Regions from separate parts of the Rossellomorea marisflavi genome, predicted to be linked through region 2. Evidence: a T-box and tRNA genes for the amino acid it is inferred to sense, from the RefSeq annotation. Region 2 holds a T-box; the other holds one or more tRNA genes.
What was found. A T-box is a leader RNA that pairs with one kind of tRNA and senses whether it is charged. The one in region 2 lies ahead of trpS (tryptophan--tRNA ligase), so its partner is inferred to be a tRNA-Trp.
Positions count from the first base shown of each region.

Region 1: it has a tRNA-Trp gene. The T-box ahead of trpS (tryptophan--tRNA ligase) is inferred to sense a tRNA for this amino acid. The anticodon was not compared.

Region 1 is NZ_CP081870.1:1,390,277-1,405,501, reverse strand. It holds gene K6T23_RS07530 (B3/B4 domain-containing protein) at 1-313, shown strand, start outside; gene K6T23_RS07525 (sugar phosphate isomerase/epimerase family protein) at 798-1,766, opposite strand; gene K6T23_RS07520 (Gfo/Idh/MocA family protein) at 1,779-2,819, opposite strand; gene K6T23_RS07515 (Gfo/Idh/MocA family protein) at 2,837-3,859, opposite strand; gene K6T23_RS07510 (ThuA domain-containing protein) at 3,856-4,587, opposite strand; gene K6T23_RS07505 (response regulator transcription factor) at 4,584-6,161, opposite strand; gene K6T23_RS07500 (cache domain-containing sensor histidine kinase) at 6,139-7,935, opposite strand; gene K6T23_RS07495 (ABC transporter substrate-binding protein) at 8,084-9,352, opposite strand; gene K6T23_RS07490 (carbohydrate ABC transporter permease) at 9,425-10,252, opposite strand; gene K6T23_RS07485 (carbohydrate ABC transporter permease) at 10,252-11,193, opposite strand; gene K6T23_RS07480 (alpha/beta hydrolase) at 11,349-12,101, opposite strand; tRNA gene K6T23_RS07475 (tRNA-Gly) at 12,231-12,304, opposite strand; tRNA gene K6T23_RS07470 (tRNA-Leu) at 12,308-12,392, opposite strand; tRNA gene K6T23_RS07465 (tRNA-Cys) at 12,411-12,484, opposite strand; tRNA gene K6T23_RS07460 (tRNA-Gly) at 12,494-12,568, opposite strand; tRNA gene K6T23_RS07455 (tRNA-Gln) at 12,573-12,644, opposite strand; tRNA gene K6T23_RS07450 (tRNA-His) at 12,686-12,761, opposite strand; tRNA gene K6T23_RS07445 (tRNA-Trp) at 12,764-12,837, opposite strand; tRNA gene K6T23_RS07440 (tRNA-Tyr) at 12,846-12,929, opposite strand; tRNA gene K6T23_RS07435 (tRNA-Thr) at 12,945-13,020, opposite strand; tRNA gene K6T23_RS07430 (tRNA-Phe) at 13,030-13,105, opposite strand; tRNA gene K6T23_RS07425 (tRNA-Asp) at 13,134-13,210, opposite strand; tRNA gene K6T23_RS07420 (tRNA-Met) at 13,311-13,384, opposite strand; tRNA gene K6T23_RS07415 (tRNA-Val) at 13,476-13,551, opposite strand; tRNA gene K6T23_RS07410 (tRNA-Glu) at 13,574-13,648, opposite strand; tRNA gene K6T23_RS07405 (tRNA-Ser) at 13,654-13,746, opposite strand; tRNA gene K6T23_RS07400 (tRNA-Asn) at 13,753-13,827, opposite strand; rRNA gene rrf (5S ribosomal RNA) at 13,835-13,951, opposite strand; rRNA gene K6T23_RS07390 (23S ribosomal RNA) at 14,129-15,225, opposite strand, start outside.
Region 2 is NZ_CP081870.1:1,588,420-1,603,644, reverse strand. It holds gene cls (cardiolipin synthase) at 70-1,560, opposite strand; gene mecA (adaptor protein MecA) at 1,635-2,306, opposite strand; gene spxA (transcriptional regulator SpxA) at 2,661-3,056, opposite strand; gene K6T23_RS08525 (GNAT family N-acetyltransferase) at 3,349-3,921, opposite strand; gene K6T23_RS08520 (putative glycoside hydrolase) at 4,180-5,379, opposite strand; gene K6T23_RS08515 (ABC transporter ATP-binding protein) at 5,703-6,638, opposite strand; gene K6T23_RS08510 (ABC transporter ATP-binding protein) at 6,638-7,708, opposite strand; gene opp3C (oligopeptide ABC transporter permease) at 7,729-8,754, opposite strand; gene opp3b (oligopeptide ABC transporter permease) at 8,754-9,683, opposite strand; gene K6T23_RS08495 (peptide ABC transporter substrate-binding protein) at 9,847-11,511, opposite strand; gene K6T23_RS08490 (DUF3899 domain-containing protein) at 11,971-12,357, shown strand; T-box leader at 12,399-12,630, shown strand; gene trpS (tryptophan--tRNA ligase) at 12,707-13,705, shown strand; gene K6T23_RS08480 (YjbA family protein) at 13,745-14,494, opposite strand; gene K6T23_RS08475 (DUF2268 domain-containing putative Zn-dependent protease) at 14,597-15,225, opposite strand, start outside.

The DNA of each region.
Region 1 (15,225 bases), 200 kb from region 2:
CAAGGTGGACGGCAACTCCCTCACCCTGCGCGTAGGGGGGCCCGGAGAATCATACAAAGGGCTGAACGGCAGGGACAATTCACTTGAAGGTCTGATCATTGCTTGCGATGGATCGGGTCCATTTGGAAGTCCGTTTGTGGACTCGGCACGTGCGCCTGTCGATGAGAAGACAACGGAGGCTGTTCAGATCATCTACATGAAACCTTCACTGTCATCGGACGAATGCGATCAGCTTACTTCTTCCCTCGAGGAAATGTTCATCGGCATCCACGGCGGTGAAGCCACACATACGGTCGTCACGACGGATTATTGATAGTACTCCATTGGACAAAACCATGATAGGCGATTTTTGCCTTTTGGTTTTGTCCTTTTTTATAGGGTATTGGGAGGAACATAGACCGTTCCTTTTCGCTCCAGGGACTTGCTTTCCACGGGGAGGAAGTCGAGCCTCCTCATTCTTACGGGGTCTCGATCATCCCTCTTTTCCCGTAGGAGTCAAGTCCCTTCCGCTTCAATACACTCTTTGATGATGCAAAAGGCTATAGAAATTTGAGCAATGTTAGGAAGCCAGTCATTTACTATCCAACCGTGGATTTACTTGCGTTAAGGCAATCCTCACTGCTATCTTATCCTCTCTAATATGTAAAATGCACTGCAAACTTTCCACTACAAGAATGACACTAGTCTTCAATAAAAAACTCCTTTGTAGAATGGTTCCACAAAGGAGTTTTCTTTCTTACTCACATATTCTTAGTCTACCACTTTCCGTGCAAAGAGTGATCTTAGCCACCGGGGGCTTACACCCACCACATATCAGACGGTGTCTCCTCGATCAGGACCGACTTCAGGTTCTTCACTGCACGGAGGAAGCCTTCCTCAATCGACATGATCGGGTCTTCATGTTCGATGCTGACAACGTAGTCATACCCATACGTACGAAGGGCGCTCATCATGTCGGACCATTCCTGCAACCCATGACCACATCCGACTGAACGGAACGTCCATGCCCTGCTCCTTACGTTTCCGTATGGCTGCATATCTGTCAGACCGTACATGTTGACGTTGTCCTGGTCGATGTACGTATCTTTTGCATGGAAGTGATGGATCGCATCTTCTTGGCCGAGGATCTTGATGGCGGCAACGGGATCAATCCCCTGCCACCATAGATGACTCGGATCGAGATTGGCACCGATGGCTTTACTCGTTTCTTCCCTTAGTTTCAGAAGGGTGTACGGGGTGTGTACAAGGAACCCGCCATGAAGCTCAAGACCGATCTTCACGCCATTTTCCTCTGCGAGTTTCCCCATCTCCTTCCAGTACGGTATCAATTTCTCTTCCCACTGCCATGTCAATATATCGCCGTACTCATTCGGCCACGGAGTGACGGGCCAGTTGGGATGCTTCGCTCCTTCATGATCCCCGGCCGTACCGGAGAAGCAGTTCACAACAGGTACGTTCATCAGACCGGCAAGACGGATGGTCTTCTCAAGGGCTCTATGGGATTCTTCTGCAAATGATTTGTCAGGCGTAAGTGGGTTTCCATGACAGCTGAAAGCACTGATCTCCAGTCCCCTTGACTTCACTTTCTCCGCATACTCACTGCGTTTCTCTTCACTCTCGAGTAGAGCGTCGAGGTCACAGTGGGCTTTACCTGGATAACCGCCCGTACCGATCTCCACGGAATGGAGCCCCGCTTCCTTCACATAGTCCAACATCTCTTCAAAACTCTTTTCAGAGAATAATACAGTAAATACTCCGAGCTTCATCTATGTTTCCTCCTATCTTAATGTGATGCTTTTCCCCGTTTCGCTGCTTTTATAGATGGCTTCGATTATGGCTGAAACCTGCAGTGCTTCTTCCGGTTTTACTATAAGCTCTTCATCGCCTAAGCAGCTCTTGATGAAATTCATCGCCTGGGGGATGCCCGCATCATCGTCACCGGGTATCCAATCCGCCTCACTATTCAGGAGCATGCCGTGCTTCATCTGATTCATCTGGAATGGGAAAAGGTCGATCCCCCCGATTTCACCTGAGATGCTCATGCTCTCTTCATCCGACTTGACGTTGGCCGACCAGGATGTTTCGAACAACATGGATGCACCATTATCAAATTTGATATAGGCTGTCACATGATCATCCACCTCGAAGTTTTCCCGATCGAAGTCCCCCCACTGATTCACCTGTCCAGGCATGCGAGAGAGCTTGTTATAAGCAGTACCAGTCACTTCAACCGGGATCGGATTGCCAAGAAGCCATAAGGAAAGGTCGAGGAAATGGCATCCGTAGTCGATGAGGCTCCCGCCTCCCTGAAGCTCCCGGTTGGTGAATACGCCCCAGCCCGGTACTTTGCGACGTCGTATTGCACGCGCCCTTGCTACGATCGGCTCGCCGATTTCGTTTTCAGTAATGACCCTTTTTGCAGCGATGGAATCCTTCATGAACCGGTAATGATATGCAATTCCGAGGAGTTTCCTTGATTTTCTGGATGCATCGATCATGCCTTCGCATTCCGTCACGGTCATCGCCATGGGCTTTTCACAGAAAACATGTACTCCTGCATTCAGCGCGGCTATGCTGATTTCCGCATGGAACTTATTCGGGGTGCAGATGGTGACGGCATCCACAACGTCGAACATGTCATGATAATCGCTGAAAACATGGGGAATGGCGTGCTCCTTTGCCACTCCCGCAGCGGTTGCCGGGTTAAGATCGCTCACCGCTGTAATGGTCACGATATCTGACAGTTTTTTATAAGCAGGAATATGGCGGCCCTGGGCGATTCCCCCGGCGCCGATGATTCCCATTTTGAGCTTTGTCATGGCTGAAACTCCTTATCTTACAGTCTGATGATCTGTTTGGTTTTACTTGATTCAAGGGCTCCCAGGACCACCTGAAGTGATTTCATGGCTTCTTCACCCGGGACAGCTGCGGGAAGGTCCTCTACGACTGACGTCACGAATCGATCGATGACTCCCGATGCAGACTGACCGCCGTCATCGTTCGTCTGGATCCCACCCAGTTCATATTTGACGACCTCACCCGTTGAATACTGGACGACAAGGGAATTGACAGGATCTTCTTCAAGTCGAAGGACGGCTTTTTCACCATAAATGACGGTCGAATTATCTTCCTTTTGATAGGACCAGCTTGCAGCGAGGGTCCCGATGGTCCCGCTCTCCGTTTTCAACACGCATACGGCCGTATCATCGACATCTGCATTTTCTTTGGAAGACGTTTCAACGAATGCGCCTACTTCCACGAATTCTTCACCGAGGATATATCGCATAAGATCCGTTTTATGGACCCCAAGATCACCCATGGCACCAATGAAGGCTTCTTCTTTTTTGAAGAACCAGCTATCCTTTCCATCCACGCTCCAGCCTTCAGGACCGCCGTGACCGAATGCGGTGCGGAAGCTGTAAATCTTTCCGGCTTCTCCCTTGGAAATGAGCTCTTTTGCTTTTTGGTGAGATGGGACAAATCGCTGATTGTGTCCGATCATCAGTTTTCGACCGGCTTCATTGGCTGCCACAATCATGGCTTCCGCTTCTTCAGTGGAAGTGGCCATCGGCTTTTCGCATAGCACATGCTTCCCTGCCTTCAATGCATCAACGGATATCGGAGCATGAAGGGCATTCGGCGTACAGACGCTCACCGCTTCAATCGACTCATCCTTCAACAAGTCTTTGTAATCCGTATACGCTTTTGCACCAATCTGGTCTGCCATCTCTTCGGCACGGTCTTTTACGATATCGCAAACCGCCACGATTTCTGCATGTTCATTGGCCATATATTCAGGAATATGCCGATGTTTCGCGATGCTGCCGCATCCGATCACACCAATCTTCAATGGTTTCATTTTGCTTCCTCCTTCGCTTTGATCGTTTCAAGTGGCTGTGCATTTCCATAGACAGGTCGGTTCCGGTTCACTGGGGCAGCCCACTTCACTGCATTCGCAATCACCTTTTGAACGTCTTGATGGTAATAGGTAGGATACGTTTCATGCCCTGGACGGAAGTAGAAGATCTTTCCATTCCCACGCTGATACGTACATCCGCTCCTGAAGATTTCTCCTCCTTCAAACCAGCTCACCATCACCAGCTGATCCGGCGCCGGGATGTCAAAGTGTTCGCCGTACATCTCCTCTTTCTCAAGCTCAATGCTTTCCCCGATCCCGTCTGCAATTGGATGGGATGGATCCACGATCCAGATTCGCTCTTTCTCGTCGGCTTCACGCCATTTCAAATCACAGGAAGTGCCCATGAGAGTCTTGAAGATTTTCGAGAAGTGACCGGAGTGAAGAACAATCAGACCCATTCCATCCAGTACCCGTTGCTTCACTCTTTCTACTACTTCGTCACTCACTTCCCCGTGGGCAAGATGCCCCCACCAGATCAATACATCTGTTCCATCAAGAACCTCCTGCGTCAGGCCATGCTCGGGTTCATCCAATGTGGCTGTCCTCACATTGAATGCCTCTTCCAGGAAAGAAGCGATTGCTCCGTGTATTCCTTTAGGATAGATTTCCCTCACCACTGGATTCTGTTGTTCATGACGGTTTTCGTTCCAAACTGTAACATTCATTATTCGATTCCCTCCATTTGTCGTTGTGCAAGCGATTGCCTAAATTGTGCCGGTGTTGCTCCTGTATGCTTCTTGAATACCTTGCTGAAATATTTCTCATTCTGGAATCCCACATCGTGAGCAACCTGGTAGATTTTCACGTAAGGATTGGATAAGAGCTGCTTTGCCTTCTCCACCCTGACCGATGTCAGATAATCCGTAATGGTCACTCCGTATTCCTGTTTGAATCTGCGGGAGATGTACTCCCTGCTCAGATAGAATCGGTCGGCGATTTCCTGAAGGCTTACTTCTTCCACGTAATGCTTCATCAAGAATTGCTCCACTTCCTGCATTGGGTTCTTTTCTTTCTGATACCTGATGTTCGACAGACAGTCGATGAGTTCAAGAAAGTCTTTTCTTTTATCCTCTTTGAACCGATCAACCAAAAAAGATCCGTCCCTTCCCCAATAGTCCGATTCCTCCGGTTTTCTTTCTAGGGATATGCCGTACTCTTTGAGCCAATTTGACCGGAGGAGGTTGAACTGATCATCCCACTCCTTCAGGCGGGCAAGGGTAAGTCCCTCTTTCCTATTTAAGGCATCCATGATCATCAGTACTTTGGATGAGAGCTTATCTTTATCTCCAGCTTGGATGAGAAGCTTCAACTCCGCCGAATAATCGAAAAGGTGGGGAGGCTCTGACTTCCTCTCAATCTTGGATACAACCGCCGCCTTCCCGGTCAAATCCTTTCCAAAGTGGATGGCCAGTGCTGCTTGATACGCTTCATGCATTCGGGTGGAAACCATTCCGATGGCCATGGTGATCTGCACACTGCTATATTGATAGATTCGCTCGGTCAATTGACGGAGCCTGCTCTCTGCATCATCTATATCCCAGAGGAGGATGGCAATCTCATCATCTGAATGTGTATGGCGGAAACAGACCCCGATATCCTTGCTCCTAAGCCACTCATTGCAAATATTCATCACTGTAAAAACCGTCAGTTCGCGATCGCCTTGAAAGACGTGTCGGATCATGGGTTTCACTGAAAAGATCGCAATACGCTTTTCACAGTCCATCAGCGATCGTCCATGCTCCTTGAGAAATTCCTTCTCCGCTGAAGGAGGGACAAAGGATTGACGGCACAGAGTCGAAAGCAAGTGATCCCAGTACCGGGGTTTCACTTCGTTCATGGCCTGCTTCTCCTCCGCTTCCGAACGACGATGATCTCTCCATTCCTTCACAGCCCTCTCGAGGGTTTCATTCAGTATATCGGGCTCGATGGGCTTCAAGAGATAATCGAAGCTCTTATAATGAATGGCATTCCTCATCAATTCAAAGTCATCATGTCCGCTTACGACGATGGTTTTACTTCGGATACCTGCCGTGTGGATCCATTTCAACAGGCTGATTCCGTCTCTCTTGGGCATGCGCATATCAGTGAAGATGATTTCCGGACGGTGCTTTTGGATCAGTTCGACGGCTTCCTCCCCATCCTCTGCTTCCATGACCGTATCGATTCCATGGACTGCCCAATCAGCAAGGAGGATCAACCCCTCTCGCACGTGCTTCTCATCATCCACGATGATGGCTTTCATCGGCTTCACCCTCCCATTGCAGCGGTACTTCGATTCTAACCATGAATCCTTCCTCATCCAGATTCTTTAGCAAAAGAGCAGCCTTCCCGCCATAGTACAGCTCCAATCGAACATACACGTTTTTCAATCCGATATGCCCTTCTGTCTTTTTTGATGGGTCGTACAATTGCTTTTCAATCTCTTCAAGCCTTTGTTCCGGAATGCCTCCCCCATTATCCTTCACCATGATGATCAGCTGATCTTCTTCACGTCGGCAATCCAGGGTAATGACGCCTGCCCCGTTTCTCACGTCGAAACCATGCTTGAAGTAGTTTTCTATGATGGGCTGCAGGATCATCTTGGGGACGGAGACTTCCTTTACGTCTTCATGAACAAGGATGTCGTATCTGAGCTGATCTCCGAAGCGTTCTTTCTGCAGGAGAAGATAAGCAGTCGCATAGGTGATTTCCTTATGAAGGGGAACGACGTCTTCCTGCATATCCATCCCGTATCTCATGATTTTAGAAAGATGGGTCACAAGGGAGTAAATGTGCGGGACATGATTCTTCAAGCCGAGTGTACCGATTGATTGGAGTGCATTGTACAGAAAGTGCGGATTGATCTGTGACTGGAGCATCTTCAATTGACTGGTGCGGTTCTCAAGCTCAAGCTTATACTCCCGGTTGATAAGTTGATTGATCCTGTCTACCATTTGATGAAACCTTCTGCTCAGGACCCCGATTTCATCCTCGCTATATGTCTCGGCCTTCACCTTCATATTACCGCTTTCAACCTGCTGGATGGATTGCAGGAGCCCACGGATGGGTGAGGTGATCCTGAATGAAACAAACAGGGTGGCCAAGACCACCAGCCCAAGCCCGATGACCCCAAAGAGGATATTGATCTTCGCTACATTAAAAGCGCTTTCATATAAATCTGCATAAGCAACACGTTTGACGAGGAACCACCCTCCTGCAGAAGGTGACAGGCGATCGTACATGATCACCCCATTGAAGTCATCCCTCTTCCACTCGATGGTTCCCGCCTCTTTCTCTTCACCGATGACCTCTTGAATCCATTGCTGCTTATCCGATATCTCGGCATCGGAACTGTAGATCATATCCCCATGCGGTGATAGAACATAAAACTCTTCAGATTCACTATTGTACATATTACGGCTGAGATCGATGATTTTATCCGGAGCGATATCGAGTGATATGTAGGCAAGGACGTCATTATCCGGGATGTTCCGGAATGCACGATGGATCGTCACGATTTCCTTTGAGCGCCTGATTTTCTCCTCCTGCTGGCTATAAGCAGGTTCAATATACATATTGAATGGACTCTGGGCAGCCTTCAGAAAAGAAGCCTCATCTTCTTCGGGTATCCCCCTTGAGAATACGACATTGGTCCGCCTGGTTGCCGAGATGAACCGGTCTTCGTCAAGAAAAGAGATCTTGACCCCGTTGATCGTATCACCAGTGTAAAGGATGGTCTGCATTACATTCTTCACCATCCCGATGGTCAGATAGCCATGGTCTTTGTCGGGGGATTTCATATAATTGATAAAGTCTGGATTGTTATAGAGGGAGAGGGACAAATCATTCAATTCTCCGATATAGCCTTCAAGATTCACCTTCCCCTGGTAAAGCAAGTTGCTGCTCTCTTTCACCACCTGGTCTTCCATGGAATCCTTTGTATAGAGATAGGTGACAATGATCGAAGAGCCAAAGGGCAGGATCGTCGTAATCATCAATAAGAAAATGAGCTTATTGCGGATGCTTCCCTTCAACATCGGTCCAGGCCCCCCGAAACTTGCTTATAAAATAGTATAAATCTTCCCTCCTCCTATTTGAAAGGGTTTTCTAAAAAAATATTTTAAAATACTGATAGAGGGGATAAAAAATGGAAAGCACCCATGACCAGTGCTTTCCATTCCTCTCTTACTTCAGGTTATCCCATGTTTTCTGGAATCGATCCAGGACTGTATCATAATCGATCTTGCCTGCAGCATATTCCTGAATGGTAGCAGCGAATTCCTTATTCGCTCCATCCGGCCATTGGAACCATGTCCAAGGGATTGTCTTCTCATCCTTCGAGTACGTCAGGATGGATTCACCAAGGTCTCCCAATCCATTCGGTTCGATGTTATCGAAAGCCGGAATGAAGGCAAACTCTTCTGTGATATAACGTTTACCTGTTTCAGATGAAACCATCCACTCCAGGAACATCTTCGCTTCATCCAGATGCTTGGAGTTTTTATTGAGTACCCAGTTGTTCGGTACCCCTACAGGAAGACGGTCGGCACTCTCATCATTGTCCAGTGGAATCGGCAGGAAGCCCATGTTGATATCAGGATTGACTTCGGTGATCATATTTTCTGTCCAGTTCCCTTGCTGAAGCATCGCAGTTTCCCCTGATGCAAAGAGCGTCACCTGGGTGTTATAATCCGTCGTCAGTGGATTATCGTTGGCATTCTTGATTTCTGCATCCAGTACACTCTTAAACTCTTTAAACTTGTCATTATCCTTGAATGTTTCTGTTCCATCATATAATCCTTTGATGAACGCATCGGGATCCTCCTGCTGGGCAAACGGGATATTCAGCAGATGCTGTCCGATGACCCACCATTCGCCATAACCGGCTGAAAACGGCGTGATATCCTTGGCTTTCAATTTCTTTGCTGCATCATTCAGTTCGTCGATAGTTTTTGGTGTTTCCTTTATACCTGCTTTTTCGAAAAGATCTTTGTTATAAATGAACCCGTACCCTTCTAGGTTGACCGGCATCCCGTATAGCTTGCCATCCTCATCAGTCATCGGGACTTTACCGATTGGAAGAACATGATCGACCCACGGCTCACCTGAAAGGTCTGCAAGCTTCTCTTTCCAGAGATCAAGCTCCTTGAAACCTCCATTGTTGAAAATATCCGGTTCCTCTCCGGAAGCGAATTTCGCTTTCAACGCTGCACCGTAGTCCGCACCTCCTCCTACCGTCTCAAGCTTGATTTTAATATTCGGATGCTCTGCTTCAAATTCCTTGATCATTTCTTGAAGTTGATCGGCGATTTCAACCTTGAATTGGAAGAAATTCAGGGTCACCACATCCCCGTCACTCTTCCCTCCTGAACCCGAAGAGCCTTTGGATGAACAGCCTGCAATGCTCCCAAACACCAGAATCAACGACATGCTTAACAGCAGAATACGTTTCACTAGATTCGACCTCCCCATTCTTCTTATAAATTTTATATAATTTTCTGCATGGAATATACAGAAAGTTTATATCTACTTGATTGATCCTGATGCAATCCCTTTAATGATATGCTTCTGAAGGAACAGGAAGAAAATGATGACCGGTGTGATCCCGAGGACCAAAGCGGCAAGTCCCATGTCCCATTGCTTTGTATACTGTGCAAAGAATGAGCTGGCAGCAAGCGGGATCGTACGGAGCTCTGCATCCTGCAGAACCAGGAGCGGAAGAAGATAATCATTCCATATCCAGAGCGTATTCAGAATGACGACGGTGACGGTGATAGGCTTCAATAGGGGGAAGACAATCCTCCAGAAGACACCGAATGAACTGCATCCATCCATCATGGCCGACTCCTCGATCTCTACCGGCACCGTCTTGACAAAGCCATGGTACAGGAATAGCGACAGAGGGACGCCGAAACCGAAATACATGAGGATCAATCCCGGTATACTGTTAGTCAGACCCAGTGTCCCACCTACCTTCATCAGGGGAATCATGACCGTTTGGAAAGGAATGACCATGGCTGATACAAATAAGATGAATAGGACCTTACTGAACTTCCCCGGAGTCCTGACCATTTTCCATGCGGCCATGGAGGAAATCAGAACCAGACCGATGTTACTGATCGTGGTGATGATGAAGGAGTTCATGAAGGCACGGGGGAACTGAATGATCTCCCACACCCTTGCATAGTTTGAAAACATGAACTCTTCCGGCCAGGCCGCTGCATCGATCAAGATGGCTGCGAACGGTTTGACCGAATTCACCAGTACGAAGTAAAAGGGAATCATGAAGACGATGGCCAGTGCGATTGCGACAATTTCGAGCAGGAACGTCCTTTTTGTATAGCGGTTTTTCATCATGCCTGGACCTCCTTCCTCTTCGTGATCATCACCTGGACGGTAGTGAATACGGCGACGATGACAAAGAACAGGATCGATTTGGCTGTACCGAGACCGTACCGGTTATTCTGGAATGCTTCTTGATAAATATTGATGGCTACAGACTGGGTGGAGTTGAATGGTCCCCCGCCTGTCAGGGATATATTCAGATCAAAGATCTTGAATGCCATGGAAATCGTCAGGAAGAAGCAAATCGTGAAAGCCGGCAGGATGAGGGGAACAATGATCCTTGTCAACAGCGTCCAGTTCGATGCACCATCAATTTTTGCTGCTTCCAACAAAGATGTATCGACACCTTGCAGGGCTGCTACATATATGACCATCATATAACCGCTGATCTGCCAAGCGAAGACGATGACGATGCCCCAGAAAGCGGTCTTCTCATCTCCAAGCCAAGGCATCTTGAACAGAGAAAGGTCGGTTGCATTTCCCAACGAAGCAAACCCTTTTACAAAGATGAACTGCCAGATGAATCCAAGCAGCAGGCCTCCGATGACATTCGGCAAGAAGAATACGGTCCTCAGGATATTCCTCGTCTTCAAGGCGGCATTCAAGAGAAGGGCAAACCCGAACCCGATCACATTGCTGATCACCACTGCGGCAAACATGAACTTCGTTGTGAACATAAAGGATTGGAAGAACACCTGATCATCGGTGAATATCCGGATATAATTATCGAATCCAACCCACTCCACAGCTGAACTGACCCCGTTCCAAGATGTAAATGAATAATACAGTCCCATCAAGAATGGGATGATCTGAATAACCAGGAAGAACACTAGTGCCGGACCCACGAAGGCACTATAGGTCAATATGTTCTTCCATTTAAGTCCTTTTTTAGGAACAGGCTTCAGCTGTGCTTCTGGCCTGACCGGTCCCGTCTCTATCTTTGGTTCCATCTCTTCTCCCCCTTCGGTCGCGCTTTTTTTCATTATAATGTAAACGCTTACTTTTTATAGTCAACTGAGTTGACATGGATGGGGCACGATATTGACCTCTTTAGGGATCAAAAAAAAGACCCCCGCCTGAGTAAAGCGGGAGTGAGTTATATCTATTATTCACGGTCTAGGGGGAAGTCTCCCATCAATCGGTGGAGCCAGGAGATGCTGAGCTGGAACCACTGTGAGAAATCATCGTCTACCATTGAACGCTGTCCAGCCGATGACAAAGGCTTCCCTAGGGAAAGTCCGTGTACACCATGCTGAAAAATATGAGATTCAAAGGGGACGCCAGCACGGGTGAGGGCCCTTATGAATTCCACCGTATGTTCAACTGGTACAATCCGGTCTTCAAAAGTTGAAAACAAAAAGCTAGGAGGTGTGTTCCCATCAACTTTCTCTTCGAGGGATGGCACCGGGAATGCCAGCACATCCTCAAGGTTTGAAAGAATACAAGGATACCCAAGGATCAGGGCTCTCGGTCTGTAGGTACCCATGGTACCCAGCGAAGCGGCCAGATGCCCCCCAGCGGAAAAGCCGACTACCGCGATACGCTCAGGATCCACTCCTAATTCAGAGGCATGATTCCTGATATAAGCTAAAGCTTCCTCAGCATCCCTGAATGAATCTTCAAACCTCTTGGCTTCTCCTACCGAATAACGTAGGGTGAATGCATGATAGCCTTCTGACAAGTATGCCATGGCTACAGGCTCTGCCTCCCGGTCGGATGTATAGTAATACCCTCCTCCCGGCAGGATCAGAACGGCAGGACGGGTGGTAATGTTTTTCATACGCTTGGTTGTATCCAATAAATAAGCTGTAAGCGTCGATTGCGGGTTGCTGCTCAACTGGATAGATTGAATGTTCATGCGTTTTCCCCCTAATGATCTATACGTTATGTCCAGTATATAAGGAGACGGATGGGGTTTCCAGATATTCTCTCCTGCAATACAAAAAAAGACTTCCAACAAATCTGTTGGAAGTCTGAATATGTAAGATGGAGCGGGTGATGGGAATCGAACCCACGACATCAGCTTGGAAGGCTGAGGTTTTACCATTAAACTACACCCGCTTATGGTACCGGTGGCCGGGGTCGAACCGGCACTCCTTACGGAACACGATTTTGAGTCGTGCGCGTCTGCCTATTCCGCCACACCGGCAAGCGTCTAAAAACAATATGGAGGCGGCAACCGGATTTGAACCGGTGATAGAGGTTTTGCAGACCTCTGCCTTACCACTTGGCTATGCCGCCATTTTTCTATGGAGCGGAAGACGGGATTCGAACCCGCGACCCCCACCTTGGCAAGGTGGTGTTCTACCACTGAACTACTTCCGCACTACTGGGCTAGCTGGATTCGAACCAACGCATGTCGCAGTCAAAGTGCGATGCCTTACCGCTTGGCTATAGCCCACTGTTAGTATATGACACACAGAGAAAAATGTGACAAAAATATGGGGCGACTGATGGGAATCGAACCCACGAATGCCGGAACCACAATCCGGTGCGTTAACCACTTCGCCACAATCGCCATGGCAGGGGCAGCAGGAATCGAACCCGCACCAAAGGTTTTGGAGACCTTCGTTCTACCGTTAAACTATGCCCCTGTACTAAATGGTGGAGGGGGGCAGATTCGAACTGCCGAACCCGAAGGAGCGGATTTACAGTCCGCCGCGTTTAGCCACTTCGCTACCCCTCCAGCTAAAAAAATCAGTGGTGCCGGCAAGAGGACTTGAACCCCCAACCTACTGATTACAAGTCAGTTGCTCTACCAGTTGAGCTACACCGGCACAAAAAAATGGTGGCTCAGGACGGAATCGAACCGCCGACACATGGATTTTCAGTCCATTGCTCTACCAACTGAGCTACTGAGCCATTGCATATTTTTATTAAAAATGAAAAATGGCGGTCCGGACGGGACTCGAACCCGCGACCTCCTGCGTGACAGGCAGGCATTCTAACCAACTGAACTACCGGACCAACTTTTTTTCGCATTAGCGAAAATAAAGATCAATGTTCTTTTAATAGCAAATATGCTATCAATGTCACTACATCCCAATCCTCTCGGATCAAAACGGTATTGCGGGGACAGGATTTGAACCTGCGACCTTCGGGTTATGAGCCCGACGAGCTACCGAACTGCTCCACCCCACGACGATAAAAGTTTGATTCCATTCTTTAACCTGTTAAGTTCAAGAACGCATGGAACGTTTTTTTCACTACGCTTCGCTTCGTGAAAAAACAATGGTGGAGGATGACGGGATCGAACCGCCGACCCTCTGCTTGTAAGGCAGATGCTCTCCCAGCTGAGCTAATCCTCCACTGATTCTTTCTGTTTGAAAATGGTGACCCGTACGGGATTCGAACCCGTGTTACCGCCGTGAAAGGGCGGTGTCTTAACCGCTTGACCAACGGGCCTTATATGGCGGAGAGCAAGGGATTTGAACCCTTGAGACAGCTATAAACCGCCTACACGATTTCCAATCGTGCTCCTTCGGCCACTCGGACAGCTCTCCATATAATGGCTCCACAGGCAGGACTCGAACCTGCGACCGATCGGTTAACAGCCGATAGCTCTACCACTGAGCTACTGTGGAATGTACCGCCTGGCGACGTCCTACTCTCGCAGGGGGAGATCCCCCAACTACCATCGGCGCTGAAGAGCTTAACTTCCGTGTTCGGCATGGGAACGGGTGTGACCTCTTCGCCAATGTCACCAGACTATGTGCGTCCTTCAAAAGGACAAGTATTATTATACCGCATCTTCGCGGTAATTTCAAGGTTTTTTTTATACTTTATGTATACTTATTCCCTGAAAACTAGATAAAGGGTTGATAGTCAATCATTACCGGCGTATCGTCCAGTCCGGGAGACGCGAAGCGCCTCCTTCGTCTTACTTTGGTTAAGTCCTCGATCGATTAGTATCAGTCAGCTCCATGTGTCGCCACACTTCCACCTCTGACCTATCTACCTGATCATCTTTCAGGGATCTTACTCACATAAAGTGATGGGAAATCTCATCTCGAGGGGGGCTTCATGCTTAGATGCTTTCAGCACTTATCCCTTCCGCACATAGCTACCCAGCGATGCCTTTGGCAAGACAACTGGTACACCAGCGGTGCGTCCATCCCGGTCCTCTCGTACTAAGGACAGCTCCTCTCAAATTTCCTGCGCCCACGACGGATAGGGACCGAACTGTCTCACGACGTTCTGAACCCAGCTCGCGTACCGCTTTAATGGGCGAACAGCCCAACCCTTGGGACCGACTACAGCCCCAGGATGCGATGAGCCGACATCGAGGTGCCAAACCTCCCCGTCGATGTGGACTCTTGGGGGAGATAAGCCTGTTATCCCCGGGGTAGCTTTTATCCGTTGAGCGATGGCCCTTCCATGCGGAACCACCGGATCACTAAGCCCGACTTTCGTCCCTGCTCGACTTGTAGGTCTCGCAGTCAAGCTCCCTTGTGCCTTTACACTCTGCGAATGATTTCCAACCATTCTGAGGGAACCTTTGGGCGCCTCCGTTACTCTTTAGGAGGCGACCGCCCCAGTCAAACTGCCCACCTGACACTGTCTCCCACCCCGATAAGGGGCGCGGGTTAGAATGTCAACACAGCCAGGGTAGTATCCCACCGACGCCTCCACCGAAGCTAGCGCTCCGGCTTCCAAGGCTCCTACCTATCCTGTACAAGCTGTGCCAAAATTCAATATCAGGCTACAGTAAAGCTCCACGGGGTCTTTCCGTCCTGTCGCGGGTAACCTGCATCTTCACAGGTACTATAATTTCACCGAGTCTCTCGTTGAGACAGTGCCCAGATCGTTACGCCTTTCGTGCGGGTCGGAACTTACCCGACAAGGAATTTCGCTACCTTAGGACCGTTATAGTTACGGCCGCCGTTTACTGGGGCTTCGATTCGCACCTTCGCTTGCGCTAAGCACTCCTCTTAACCTTCCAGCACCGGGCAGGCGTCAGCCCCTATACTTCGCCTTACGGC
Region 2 (15,225 bases):
CATTCTACGTGCGCACGTCCATTTCCTTTCCCCCATCAAAAAAACTTCCCCGGGATTCCCCGGGAAAGTTCATAATAACGGTGAGAGCAGACGAGATGTTGATTCAAGGAACCTGTACCCAAGATGGCGCTTTTGGAATGTATCGAGTGACAGCTCTTCTGCATGGAGCAGGTCATGCTCATATTCAGTCATAAGATCAAGGGTGCTTTCCGTCTTGTAAAGGAAGGCGTTGACCTCAAAATTCAAATGAAAGCTCCTCATGTCCATATTGGACGTGCCGATCGAAGCTAGTTCACCATCCACGATGAGGATCTTACTGTGCATGAAGCCCTTTTGGTATTCATAGATCCTGACACCCGCTTCAAGGAGCTCAGGGAAATAGGAACGGGAAGCGTGGAACACAATTCTTTTATCAGGCTTGTGGGGTACAAGAAGCCTCACATCCACTCCGCTGAGGGCGGCAATCTTCAAGGCTGAGAATATATCTTCATCCGGTATGAAATAGGGTGACGCAACCCACACACTCTTTTGAGCAGATGTGATCATGGAGAAGAACAGATTCTTCAGGACGCTGACTTCATTGTCAGGTCCTCCCGCGATCATCTGCACGCCTCCGTCCCCCTCGCTTGGGTCAGGAGTAAGATAACCTGGTGTGATGAAATCGTCACTCGTCATATAGTACCAATCCTGGAGGAAGATAAGCTGCAGGGTCCTGACGGCATCCCCTTTCACCATCAGGTGGGTATCCCTCCAGAATCCAAAGGAAGGGTTCTTCCCAAGATACTCATCACCTATATTCAACCCACCCACAAAGCCGATGGAACCGTCTATGACGATGATCTTGCGATGATTGCGGAAATTGAACTTATTATTCAGGATGGGTATTTTAACCGGACCGAATGGAACCATCTCGACTCCTGCTTCTTTCAATTCGGTGATGTATTTCCTGGAAAGCTGCCATGAACCCACAGCGTCATATAAGAAGCGGATCTTCACCCCTTCGCTGGCTTTTTGGATGAGGACCTCCTTGATTTGAGAGCCGATGTCATCATGACGGACAATATAGTATTCAAGATGGATATGATGTTTCGCCGTCTTCAGCCAGTCCAAAATCTCCTGGAACGTTTCATCACCATTGGTCAGCACCTTTGTCGAAGAAGAAAAGGAAATCGAACTGTTGCCGATTCGCCTGGCTAGACGGAAATACTTGTCCTGAAACAAATCCCGATCCATTTCTTTCGGACCAGGTTCATACCGCAGATAGGTCTGCTTATCCAATATGTATTTTTTCTTGAACATCCGTTCCTTCCGGAAGTTCCTGCCAAACAACAGATAAAAGATAAAGCCCAGGAACGGAAATGCTCCGAGCACCACGAGCCATGTCAACGTCTGGGTCGGATGGCGGTTTTCGAAGAAGATCAAAAATCCGATCAAGATGACGGAGAAGGTGAACAACAAGCTGACGTATTTGACTACACCATGTAAGTACTGATCAAAGTAGAGCAGGTAACTGATAACAAGTACCAGCAGGAACAAGAGAACACGCACTGTATTTTTCACACTCGTGAACACCTTTCAGGATGGATTCTTAAAAATAAAGAAATACCGATTTCATCAGAAACCGGTATTGGGCATTATGCAAAATGTGTACGTAACGTACCGAATACATCTTCAGCCATGACGACTTTTCCATATTCCTCAAGACGATGTACAGTCATGCGTGATTCATCCGCATATTCGAGGAGCATGCTGAGCGTATTCTCCATTTCCTCTTCCGTAAAGTGTTCTTCGGAAAACTTAATGTATAGATAATATTTATTTTCATAAGCCAATAGCTTTGTGGCCATTTGCTCCAACGGCTGGTCCTTCATCCGGTGGGCAAGGGAGATCGCATCTTCAAAATCACGGAATGTAAGAGTGAAATCGAGTGAAGCATCCCCTTCTCCTTCAGGGTCCTGCTTGATCTGGAAGTGCTGATCGAGGAGTTCTTCAATCCGTTCATCAACCGGCAGATCCTTCAGCTTTTCTTCAGGGATCGGCAGTTCGAAACGTTGACCATCTTTGGAGACCTGTGCACGGGTCACGAGGATCTCAAGTCCCTTATCAAGGGCCTGAACCTGGATCCAAAGGGGGCCTTCGATTCCGAAGTCTTCTTCCTGATGAACTTCATCCATCATCTCCCAGAATAGCTCCTCGCTCCTCTCACGGTTATACCAGATTTCTTCCCTGTCAAAACCGCGATCTTCGATATCCCCATAAGATATATAAAACTTGACTGTATTTTCGTTAATGCGTTCGATTTCCATTTGACACCTCTCCCTTCTTGCATGAAGTTAGTGAAGGGACTGCACCCTCCGAGCCTTGCAGCTCGATTGCTGGTGAAGATAGAAGAAACAGTTAGGTTAGTTTGTACCTTGTACTTCTATTTTATGTTGATTCCACTGAAATGGGAATACATTTTGCACCCATTTTACTTCACATATCCTGCTGATTAACTAAGTGTTTTTGCCAGTTTAGCGGATATTTGCAGAAAATTCAAGTGATAAAACTCGTCCAATGTAAAAGGGGACCAGCTGAAAAGGATACGCAACGTACCTTCATTAGCTGGCCCCCTTTTTTTAGAAAAGGTACCCGGCCATTCCGACCGGGGCGGATATGAATTAGTTAACCATGCGCTGAGCTTCCATGAGTTGGAATGTACGAACTTTCCTTGGAAGGAAACGTCTGATTTCGTCTTCATTGTAACCTACTTGCAGGCGTTTTTCATCCAAGATGATCGGGCGTCTGAGAAGCCCAGGATTCTGTTGGATCAGTTCGAACAACTCTTGCAGAGGAAGGGTCTCCAGGTCGACGTTCAGCTTTTGGAATGTTTTCGAACGAGTCGAAATGATCTCATCCGTTCCATCCTCAGTCATGCGAAGGATTTCCTTGATTTCATCAATGCTCAATGGCTCAGAAAAAACGTTGCGCTCTGTATATGGAATCTCATGTTCTTCTAACCAAGCTTTTGCCTTACGACAAGATGTACAACTAGGTGAAGTGAATAATGTTACCACGAATCATTCACACTCCCTCAAGATTTTTTTGAAAAGATTATGGTAGAGTATTATTTAAACGTATACGGTTTAATTAAAATAAGTTTAAATAAGCAATCTCTATAACGTATTATACATGAATAATGTTTTGTTGAATATACTTTTAACCAATTTGTCAATTTTCTTATACATTTGTTTAACAAAGTATAATCATATCCATTTACTCTACATATACCCCTTCTGCTCACTGTTAAACATAAGAGTCCATTTTCATTTAGAAAACCTTATTGCGAATCGCAATAAGGTTGGTGTGCTACAGTTTTTTTAATACATCTCCGTCACGATCCTCATCCATTGTCAAAACATCCTCCACTGACTCGTAGGATTCACCGTAAAACGTTTCATCTTTATAAGTATGAATCAGTTCGTAGGTTTTCTTCATGGATTCATAAATCATTTCTTCAGGCTCATCCTGAGGTGCCCAGTAAAGGATTTCCATTGGATTGACTTCATTCGTTGCAAGGGATCTTCTCGCATATCCGATTGTCACGGCATGTTTGAACCCTTCCCTTTTGTAGAATTTAAGGCGCTTTTCAGTGTCGGTATCGTCATAGTCCACTGGTTCCACCTCCAGGAGGATCGGTTTCTTCCTCTCTTTCAGCTTTTCAATCAGTTTGCTTCCAAGACCTTGGCCCCTGGCATCCTTTGAGACGAACAGATAGTCAATGAAGATGAACTCCTCGAGTTCCGCATACATTAGAACGTGATACTGTCCTTCATCTTTGTGATAGATATCGCTTCTTTCCTTTAAAAGCGTTTCCATATGTTCGCGCGATTTCATTTCCTCTACAGGAAAATATTGATTTAGTTTCTCATACCAATGCATGGATCTACTCCTTCTGAAAATGTTTTTGCATTACTAGAATTCTCTAAATGGTAAAATGTATGTCAGATTTGAGAGAGGGGTTTTCACGCCTAAGGGTGAAAAAAGGGGATTTCGGTAGACACTCTACTTATAATGATAGCAGTATGTGGTGTATTGTCAAATGTCCACCTCGTGTAAAGGGCTAGATCCTACGTTCACTTAATAGAAGAAAACGGTGAGGATCTTTCATTAAACTGAAAGATCCTCACCGTCAATTGATCAAGGCGTGTAATCCACACCTCTTGTGTAGGAGTTTCCTGCATCCCATAGTAGGAACTCATTGATTCCGTTATCATTAAGCGCTTTGATTTGCGCCTCTACTTCTGCTTTTCCATATGCTTTATAGTTTCCAGCGCCGAGCCAAGAGGCCGTAAAATCCTGCAGCCATGGGCGGGAAGTAGGTGGATCCTTCAGCTCATCCAGCTTCTTATTCTCGAGCTTGGAATATTCAGCAACCAATTTGTACGGCTCAAGATCAGGTTTGTCGATCCCGAAATAAGACGTCCAGTGACTCGGGTAGATCATGGATGAAATCACATCGACATTCTCTGAGATTTTAGAGAAATTCTGGCCGATCCCCGGAGCTTCAGGCAATGTGGCGCTGTAGCCAAAAATATCAACAGAAACTTCGACATCATAGGGTTCCAGCTGCTTGTGAGCGTATTCGACAAAATCCGTTACAGCGTGTACGCGTTTTTGTACGTTATCGGAGTCTTCACTTGTGTACGTCCCTCCATCATACTTCAACTCATCGTCACGGGTTTCGAAGCCTTCAGGGAATCGCACATAGTCAAACTGAATTTCCTTGAAGCCCATCTTTGCAGCTTCAATGGCAATGCCCACATTATAATCCCATACTTCTTTCATGAAGGGATTGACGAAGGATTCCCCGCGTCCGTTCTTCCACACATCATTTCCATCTACAAATGAGAGTTCAGGTTTTTTATTGGCTAGGACCGTATCTTTGAATACCACCACGCGCGCGATGGGATAGATCTTCTTCTCTTCCATCGTCTTCAAAACCTGTTTCGGGTCTTTGATGAAAGGCTGGCCGATATCATGATAGGGTGACGACTCCTCTGGTACATACGTCAGATTCCCATTATCATCCTTGATATCCACGACCATTGCATTCAGATCCGTCTCTTCGATCAGCTTCGTCAGCTGACCGAATTTGGATCCACCAGCTGAATGACCCGTCACATAGATACCGCGGACGGCGTCAGGATACTCAAAGTTCAAACCGGAATCGTACTTAAAGCGTGGGGACACGCTCCCATCCTTTTCCTTCATCGCCATCGCTCTTACTTGATGTGTTCCGGCCTCTTTTCCAGTTCCTTCGGCATCTGCCGTCTGGAAAGGAAGCGCACACAATACTGCGACCCCTGCCGCAGCAGCAGCCCATTTTTTCCACTTCAAAGCGAACCTCTCCTCTATTCGTCTAGTAAAATATGTATCTCCTCTACCTATTCTAACAATGATTGAACTTGAAAGAAAAGGGAAAACGGACAGATAATGTCGAAATTTCCGAAAAGATGTGATTTCTGTCGTTTTCTTCTCACCTGAATGATGATTATGGTAGGAAACAACATACCTTAGTCGTGATCCTACCGCTTCATCCTTCTTACCTAAAGGAGTTAAACCAAATCAGCAGAATCTTGTCGATTTTAGCGTACAGAGATTACGAGCGTATGGCCCTTCAGCAAAAAAGAAGACCCCCAGGTCCAGGAGTCTTCTTTTTCTCAATGCTTGTATTGTGCTTGATACTGGACGAATTCTTTTTCAGAACAATAGACGAAATGTCCTGGTGCGACTTCGCGCATTTCAAGTTTGTCATCAGATGTATAGTTATGGACAGCCGTGTTATATTCTTTCCTTCTGCGGTTGCGCTCATAATCAGGATCCGGAAGTGGAATCGCCGACAGGAGTGATTGCGTATACGGGTGCAGCGGATTATTGTACAGGGCATCACTTGGTGCCAGTTCTACAAGCTTACCGTAGTACATGACTCCGATCCTGTCACTGATGTATTTAACCATGGAAAGATCATGAGCAATGAATAGGTACGTTAGTCCCTTTTCTTTTTGAAGCTCCTGCATAAGATTCACGACCTGCGCCTGGATGGATACATCCAGTGCAGAGATCGGCTCATCGGCGATGATGAAATCAGGTTCCACTGCCAGTGCGCGGGCGATCCCGATACGCTGACGTTGCCCCCCTGAGAATTCATGAGGATAGCGGCCTGCATGCTCTTTGTTAAGTCCGACTGTTTCAAGAAGGTCATGAACCCTCTTCATCCGATCTTGTTTATTTGTAGCAAGACCGTGAATATCGATTCCTTCTGCAATGATGTCTGCGACTTTCATACGCGGATTCAAACTAGCATATGGATCCTGGAAAATCATCTGCATTTTACGGTTGAAGTTCTTCAGCTGCGAACGGGATTTTTTCCCGTGAACGTCATCTCCATTAAAGAGTACTTGACCGTCTGTTGCATCATAAAGGCGGATGATGGTCCGTCCGGTAGTGGATTTTCCACAACCCGATTCACCAACAAGACCGAGCGTTTCTCCTTTATAGATATCAAAGCTGATGTCATCGACGGCTTTGACCATATTTGCTTTACCAGGATTGAAATATTGTTTCAGGTTTTTGATTTCCAATAATTTTTCAGCCATTATACACGTACCCCCTCAACAAGTACAGGCTCTGCAAAGTTGGAAGGCATTCTGCGATACCTTACTTTCACTGCCTCTGGTGGCTCAACTTTCGGAGCGTCCGGATGAAGCAACCACGATTTTACATAGTGAGTATCAGAAACCTGGTAATATGGTGGCTCCTGCTCAAAATCGATCTTCATGGCGTAATCGCTTCTTAGTGCAAAGGCATCCCCCTTAGGAGGATTCAACAGATCCGGAGGCGTTCCGGGAATTGCACTGAGATGCTGTTCACCGTCTGTGTCGGTCGTCGGCATGGAGCTGATCAATCCCCATGTATACGGATGACGAGGATCGTAGAAGATTTCATCCACCGTTCCCGTTTCAACGATTTGTCCGCCGTACATAACGGCTACGCGGTCTGCCACATTCGCCACTACCCCAAGGTCATGGGTAATGAAAATGATGGACGTATCGATTTTGTTTTGCAGATCCTTCATCAGTTCAAGGATCTGTGCTTGAATTGTTACATCAAGTGCCGTTGTAGGTTCGTCTGCAATCAGGATCTTCGGATTGCAAGCAAGGGCAATCGCGATGACCACACGCTGACGCTGACCACCGGAGAACTGGTGGGGATACTGTTTGAAACGGGTGTCAGGACTTGGCAGACCAACAAGCTTCAGAAGTTCGATGGCACGTTTCTTTGCATCCGGTTTGCTCATATTCTGATGTTTTAATAGCGGCTCCATGATTTGTTTCCCGATTGTCATGGTCGGGTTCAGAGAAGTCATTGGATCCTGAAAGATCATGGAAATATCTTTCCCGCGGATCTTTTGCATTTCCTTCTCAGGTATTTTAGCAAGATCTTTTCCTTCAAACATCATTTCGCCGTGCTTGATGAATCCAGGCGGGTTTGGAATCAGACGCATCAGTGCTTTCGTCGTAACAGACTTACCTGATCCAGATTCTCCAACGATCGCCAATGTTTCACCTTTATCTAAGTGTAAATCCACACCGCGAACGGCTTTCACTTCTCCAGCATGAGTATTAAAGGAGACGTGCAGATTTTTGACTTCCAACACTTTTTCCATATTTTATATCCCCCTTTTTCTTACTTACGCAGTTTTGGATCTAGAGCATCCCTTAGCCCATCGGCCATAAGATTGAAGCTCAGGATGATCAATGAAATGACCGCTGACGGAATCAGCATCATATGCGGGTAGGACTGAATGGATCTATACCCGTCATTAACCAATGATCCGAGTGATGCCTTCGGCGGTGCTATACCGAGTCCGATAAAGCTCAGGAACGCTTCCGTATAGATGGCGCCAGGAACCGTGAACATCGTAGTGATGATAACCGGCCCCATTACGTTCGGTAAAAGATGTTTGAAGATCAAACGATTATTTGGTGCTCCCAATGTACGGGATGCCAATACGAATTCCTGATTCTTAAGCTGTAGGATCTGCCCGCGGACAATCCGGGCCATACTCGTCCATCCCGTCAATACCATCGCCATGGTAATAGAGAATATTCCTGGATCAAACACCAAGATAAAGAGAATGATAACAATCAAGTTTGGTATACCGACAAGGACTTCAATGATACGCTGCATGATATCATCAATTCTTCCACCGTAGTATCCGGATATCCCACCGTAAGAAATTCCGATCAAGAAGTCGATGACGGCTGCCAGGATCCCGATATAAAGGGAAACTTGAGTCCCTTTCCACACACGTGTCCAAAGGTCACGGCCCAAGTCATCTGTTCCGAACCAATAATTTTCTTTCACTTGACGCGCTTCGTAGACATCAAAGCCTTCATGATCCTTCCCGTCAAACGGAAGCCAGCTGATTCCAGACAACGCTTCGATTTTTGGAGGAAGTTTGGCGTGACGGATATTTTGATCAGAGAACTTATGATCATTCATCATTGGTCCAACAAATGCAAAGAACACAATTATAAGTGTTATAATCATCCCGATGATGGTCCCCTTGCTCTTACGCAGACGGATCCATGCATCCTGGTAGAAGTTCAAACTTGGTCGTTCAATTTTTTCAGCCTGTGCACTTGATGCTTTTTGTCGTTGGAAGAGGTCTTTTGACAGCTGCTCTTGATTCTTTTTGTTTGGTTCCATTATTTCTTCCCTCCAACTAGACGAATACGCGGATCAATAATTCCATAAAGGATATCCACCAAGAAAATGACGGCAACAAGAAGAACACTATAGAATAATGTAACACCCATAATGACCGTATAATCATTTGTATTGATTGAACGTACGAACTGCTCTCCCAATCCAGGCACGGCAAAAATCTGTTCTATAACCATGGTACCCGTCATGATACCGACAGTCATCGGCCCAAGGATCGTGATGATTGGAATCATAGCATTCCGAACACCATGCTTCACGATGACATTTGTGTTTGTCGTACCTTTTGCTTTAGCCAGTAATATATAGTCTGTATTAAGGATTTCGATCATTTCAGTTCTCATATAACGGGCGATTGTGGCGACTACCCCTACTGTCAGGGCGAGGGTCGGAAGGATCGTATGTTTATACTCTCCCCATAACGCTACAGGTAGGATTTCCCACTTAACACCGACGTAATATTGCAGAAGTGCTGCAAATACGAACGAAGGAATTGAAATACCCAGAACGGCTAGGAATGTAGACCCATAGTCAACCCAGGTGTTCTGTCTTATAGCCGCAATGATCCCGATAATCAAACCGAAGATTGTCCCTAATACCATTGCTTGGAAACCAAGAAGTGCGGAAGGTCCTATACGGTCAGCGATCATTTGAGAAACCGGGCGATTGTCATATTGGAATGACAAACCCAAGTCCCCTTGCACCAAGTTCGTCATATAGGTGACATACTGAACCGGCAGTGGATCATTGAGTCCGTATTTATCTAGGATGATTTGTTGTTGTTGCGGAGACAGTCTCTCTTGATTTGTGAGTGGAGTCCCTGGAAGGAGCTTCATCAAGAAGAATGTGGCGGTTGCAATAATAAGCAAAGTGATGATCATATAAACAATACGCTTGATAGTATATTTGACCATGCTTAGCCCCCCTTTTCTATGTTTATACTACTTCTCCATTATAGCGATAATCGACAAATTTTCAATTTATTTTTTAAATTGCGAAAATTGTCGCTTATCACTGGAAAAGGAGAGCGTATGCCTATGCATACACTCTCCTTCAGAAGGTTCAACTTAGAGCGTTTTAGTTCTCGATAGAAGCCCACTTGTAAGAGTAGTCAGCTCCGAAAGAGTGATCCAATACGTTTTTCACGTATGGACGCTCAAGGTAAGAAACACCTCGTTGGTAGATCGGGCTGATTGCTTGATCATCGAAGAGGATCTTTTCAGCATCAACCATTGCTTGCCAGCGAGCTTCTGGATCAGAAGAAAGCTCAGTCTTAGCTTGTTCGATCAATTTGTCAAATTCAGGGTTAGAGTAACCCATTTGGTTATGTGCACCATCTGTTACGAACATATCCAGGAACGTCATCGGATCTGGATAATCCGGACCCCAACCTGCGAAGGAGAAGTCATAGTCACCTTTTGATTCTAGGTCGAGCTTTTGTTTGAACGGCTGAGCTTTGATCTTAACAGTCAATCCGTCAAGATTGGACTCAAGTTGCTCTTTGAAGTACTCACCGATTTTCGCAGAAGCTTCACTGTCATAGTTCAATAGTTCAAGCTCTACATTGTCAATGCCAGTTTCTTTTTTGGCTTTTGCCCAGTAGTCTTTTGCCTTTTCTACGTCAAATCCACCGTATGCTTCTCCAGCAGTTTCACGGTACTCTTTTCCATCTGGACCTGTAACGAAGTCCTTAGGAACGAGGTAGTAAGCTGGCACAGAACCGTTGTTCAATAGAACGTCGACCATACCTTGCTTGTCGTATGCAGAGTCAAATGCTTTACGTGCATTTTCATTTTTCAGGATTTCAGAGTTTTTAGAGTCTTGGTTCAAACGAAGGAAGAATACAGACGCTTCTCCGCGCGTTTTGAAGTTTTCATCGTTTTTGTACTTATCAACAAACTCAGCGCTTAGGCCAACCCTGTCGATTTTGTTAGTTTCATAAAGGTTAACGGCAGTTGTTGTATCTTTTACGATGCTGAAGTTAACTTCTTCAAGTTTAACAGTGTCAGCATCCCAGTAATCTTTGTTCTTCGTAAGTTTGAAGCTTTGCTCATGCTTCCACTCAGAAAGTGTGAAAGGTCCGTTGTATACTGCTGTATCAGCTTCTAGTCCATATTTATCGCCTTGTTCTTCAATGAACTTTTGGTTTTGCGGATAGAAAGTTGCGAAAGAAAGCAACGCTTTGAAGTAAGGAACTTCAGTCTCCAATTCAATTTCAAGAGTTTTGTCATCAAGTGCTTTGATTCCAAGTTCTTCAGGTTTCGCTTTACCTTCATTTACTTTGGAAGCATTTTTAACATCAGACATGATGTACGCATACTCAGCTGCTGTGTCTGGATTTAGAACACGTTGCCATCCGTATACGAAGTCTTGAGCAGTGACTGGGTCACCGTTAGACCATTTTGCATCACGTAGCTTGAATGTATACTTTTTACCGTCTTCACTTACTTCAGGCTCTTCAGCAGCGATACCCAGCTCAGCCTCATCGTTTTCACCTAGGCGGTAAAGACCTTCGTACACCTGGTTCATAACGTTGAATGATACTGCATCTGTTGCAAGCGCTGAATCCATTGACGGGATTTCGGAAGCTTCGGCAAGATTCAATACTTGCTCGTCTTTCGTGTCAGATCCCCCAGCTGCCCCTTCTTTTTTGCCATCAGTCTTCTTGTCTCCGCCACAGGCAGCCAAGAAAGTACTCACAGCTAGAAGAAGAACCAGTAATAAAGAAAACTTTTTCTTCATCTTGAAATTGACCTCCTCATACTTCTCATATTTATTTATCTTCTAATTTTCAGAAGATTTGTTACTTATTATACATGATAGAGATATTTTTGCAATACGAATTTAACAGTTTTTTTGCTAAATAATCAGTTTACTAGGTAATAAGGTGTTAAAACCTTGATATATAAGGGTTCTGAAATAGCATTCAGGGTGGTTTGTCCCATTACAAATGTTACAATCACCCAATTAAACCAGCGATTTTCCTGGCGTTTTTCCTTCTTTATCGAAAGAAAGCGTTCTCCCATCTTCATTATAATTATCTAGTATGGCGGATAGATATAAAAAACTGTGAATTCGTGCTCTTGCTTCCTTTTCAAAACTTGAACGCTTCGGGTATACTTCTATAGGAGAACAGCATGCATTCCTGATCGTTTCTATTGGAAGGAATGCTTGAAATCATTTTGGAAGTGAAGGTGCAACATGATGAAACGTTTACGCGTCCTACCGATGGTCACATTACTTTACCTTGCTGCGGTCTATCTTGTCCGTTACATGAATGGATCGAATTTGCTCCTTTCCCTCATTGATACTTTATTCATCGTCGGAATTTCTTATGCTTCTATAGCCGCCTTGATGTTTGTTTTCCAAAACGGTTTCTTGAATGGGATCTTATATGCCTTCAAGCGCTTCAGGTCAAGGTCGAAGAAAGATGAATACGTGGCGCAGTTCGATGACGTGGAGGAACGGAAGGAAATTCACGAGGTGTATGCAGTGAGAGAACCATTCCGCCTGACGGCACCCCTTTTCTATATCGGGATTTTATCCCTTGCCGTATCCCTGATCCTCTCATATTCTCTCTATACTTGATTTCGGCGCTTTTTTTTCATATAATGACTTTTGCATATATGAAACAAGCTTTGACAAAGAGTAGTACCCCGCTTGCCGGTTCCAAGAGAGCCTGCGTCCGCTGAAAGCAGGCATCCGCTTGCGGGGGAATGGACTTTCGAGCTTCCCCGGTGAAAGCAGTAGCCGGAGACGGACCCCTTCCGTTAACCGGGGACCATGCAAAGCATGGACTAAGCCGACTCATTCCTGAGTAACTTAGGGTGGCACCGCGGAAACAACCCATTCGTCCCTATATTTTTTGGACGGGTGGGTTTTATTTTTGGCCGGATGGTCATGATGATACAGGAACTGTACTATAGGAGGAATGAAGATGAAAACGATTTTTAGCGGCATTCAGCCGAGCGGGACGATCACGCTTGGTAATTACATCGGAGCTATGAAGCAATTCACCGAGCTTCAGGAAGAGTATGATTGCTATTTCTGCGTGGTCGACCAGCATGCGATCACTGTTGCCCAGGATAAAGCAGAACTGCGCAAAAATATCCGCAGCCTTGCTGCCCTCTATATTGCTTGTGGGATCGATCCCGAGAAAGCGACGCTTTTCATTCAGTCGGAGGTTCCGGCTCACGCACAGGCCGGATGGATCCTGCAGTGCGTGACCTATATCGGTGAACTTGAGCGCATGACTCAGTTCAAGGATAAGTCCCATGGAAAAGAAGCCGTATCTGCCGGTCTACTAACCTACCCTCCCCTCATGGCAGCCGATATCCTGCTCTATGGTACGGACCTTGTCCCTGTCGGAGAGGATCAGAAGCAGCATCTCGAGCTTGCGCGGAACCTTGCGGAGCGTTTCAATAAGAAATACAATGATATCTTCACGGTTCCGGAGGTGCGCATCCCGAAAGTAGGAGCACGTGTGATGTCCCTTCAGGATCCACTAAAGAAAATGAGCAAATCCGACGAGAACAAAAAGGCGTTCATTACACTGCTTGATGACCCTAAAGTCATTGAAAAGAAAATCAAGAGCGCTGTGACGGATTCGGATGGAATCGTCCGATTCGACCGGGATGAAAAGCCTGGGGTTTCGAATCTGCTCTCTATCTACTCGATTCTTGAAGGCACTCCGATTGCCGAACTTGAGGAGCGATATGATGGAAAAGGATATGGCGATTTCAAAGGCGACCTTGCCAAAGTGGTTGTGGATGCCATCAAGCCGATTCAGGACCGCTATTACGAGCTGATCGATTCCGAGGAACTTGATGATATCCTTGATCGCGGAGCTGAGAAAGCGAATCGAACCGCAGGGAAGATGCTGAAGAAAATGGAAAAGGCCATGGGTCTTGGAAGAAAAGAACGGAAAAAGCGATAAACTAAAGAACCTTGAGCATGGGCTCAAGGTTCTTTTTGTTCAATTTACTTTTGGACGATTCTCTACTTCCCATAACTTTTCGAAAAATGGTTGTCCTTTAATCAGATTCTCGCAGAGTGACAGATGCTTGTCGGACCATCCGTATTTTGTGTCCTCATAAAGCATCTGCCATGCTTCGTGGAAATCGAGCTCCTGGATCGTCCTGTATTGTTCCGGGGCCCACTCGGTATACCAGTATCTCACTTCAGCGGTGTTCTCCGATGTGCGCAGTTGATCGAGGGCCATGAAAAGAAGCTGTTTCAACTGCCTTTCCTTGCGTGTCAGCCCACTCATCATGAACGGGTTTGGAGAAAGGATGTGGTACGCTTCCTCCCGCTTTTGATCAGGCTTGAACTCATATTCAAGCTCTTCTTGACTTTCCACCATTTCATAAACGAGCTGTTCCTGACGCGGTATCAGGCGGCTCTTCCTGATCGGGACGGTGTAACCGATCGTATCGACGGCCAGAATCGCCGTCCCATCGGTGACCACGAAGCAATAATCCTGTTGAATGCGTTCATGGTTCTTTCTGAGATACGCTTTTTGATACACATCATTCAGCATCTGCCGAGGTAATTCTGATAAATCATTCTCGATGTAATGATACAACTCTTTGCCGACTTTCAATAGAGGCACCTGATCCAGCAACTCGATGACGTCCTCTTTTCTCCATTCGTGAAAATGGCAGATATTATATCCGTTTTCTTCCCCTTCGAACCAATTGACCCATACATCATGAAGATATAACATGATTGACCCCTCGCTTTACTACATTGTTTGGTTGTCAATCAGTATGGTCAATCACCTGTGGATTTATTCGTGCTCTCCCCTGTTTTATCCTATGGGCCGTAGTTACCCTAGAAAAGTCTCTGATGGGAGGCCCAGCATCATCACACTATTCATTCCGTTCTTCTCCGCGAATGACCGTACGAGCCGGTAACCGATGGCGTACCCCAGCAGCTCTGGGTAGTGTCTTTTCCCGTGGAGAAGTTCATCATGAAGGGGTGATTTCCTCGTTAGATCAGCATGGGGTTCGATCCATTCCTTGAACCATCCGCTCAATTCCTCTTCAGTATATTTCCTTGTCCACGGAGCAGCATAGTCAACGCCGCAATATTCCCTCACGGCATTCTCGGCCAGTCCCTCGAAGATGACAGAATCAAGGAGGGTATATTCCTCCTCTTTACCCGCCAGCTTTTTCATACGGGTGCAATGGTGGTATTCATGAACAAATAGTGCCTCATATTCTTTGTGATCCTCCAATTTTTGAAGAAAAAGAAACATTTCATCAAAAAAGCAAACTCCTGATTTTTTTGCCGGTTCCCTGAATAAGACTCTCCTCGGCTCTAGGGGAAATAAGTAGATGGGTATATCAGGTCCTTTCCATTTTCTTTTGTACCTTTTCTCAAAAACGGAAAGCCTCTTCCATAGATCGTCAGACTTAAGCTCATTAAAGCGTTCTTCCATCTGCCTAGACGGGC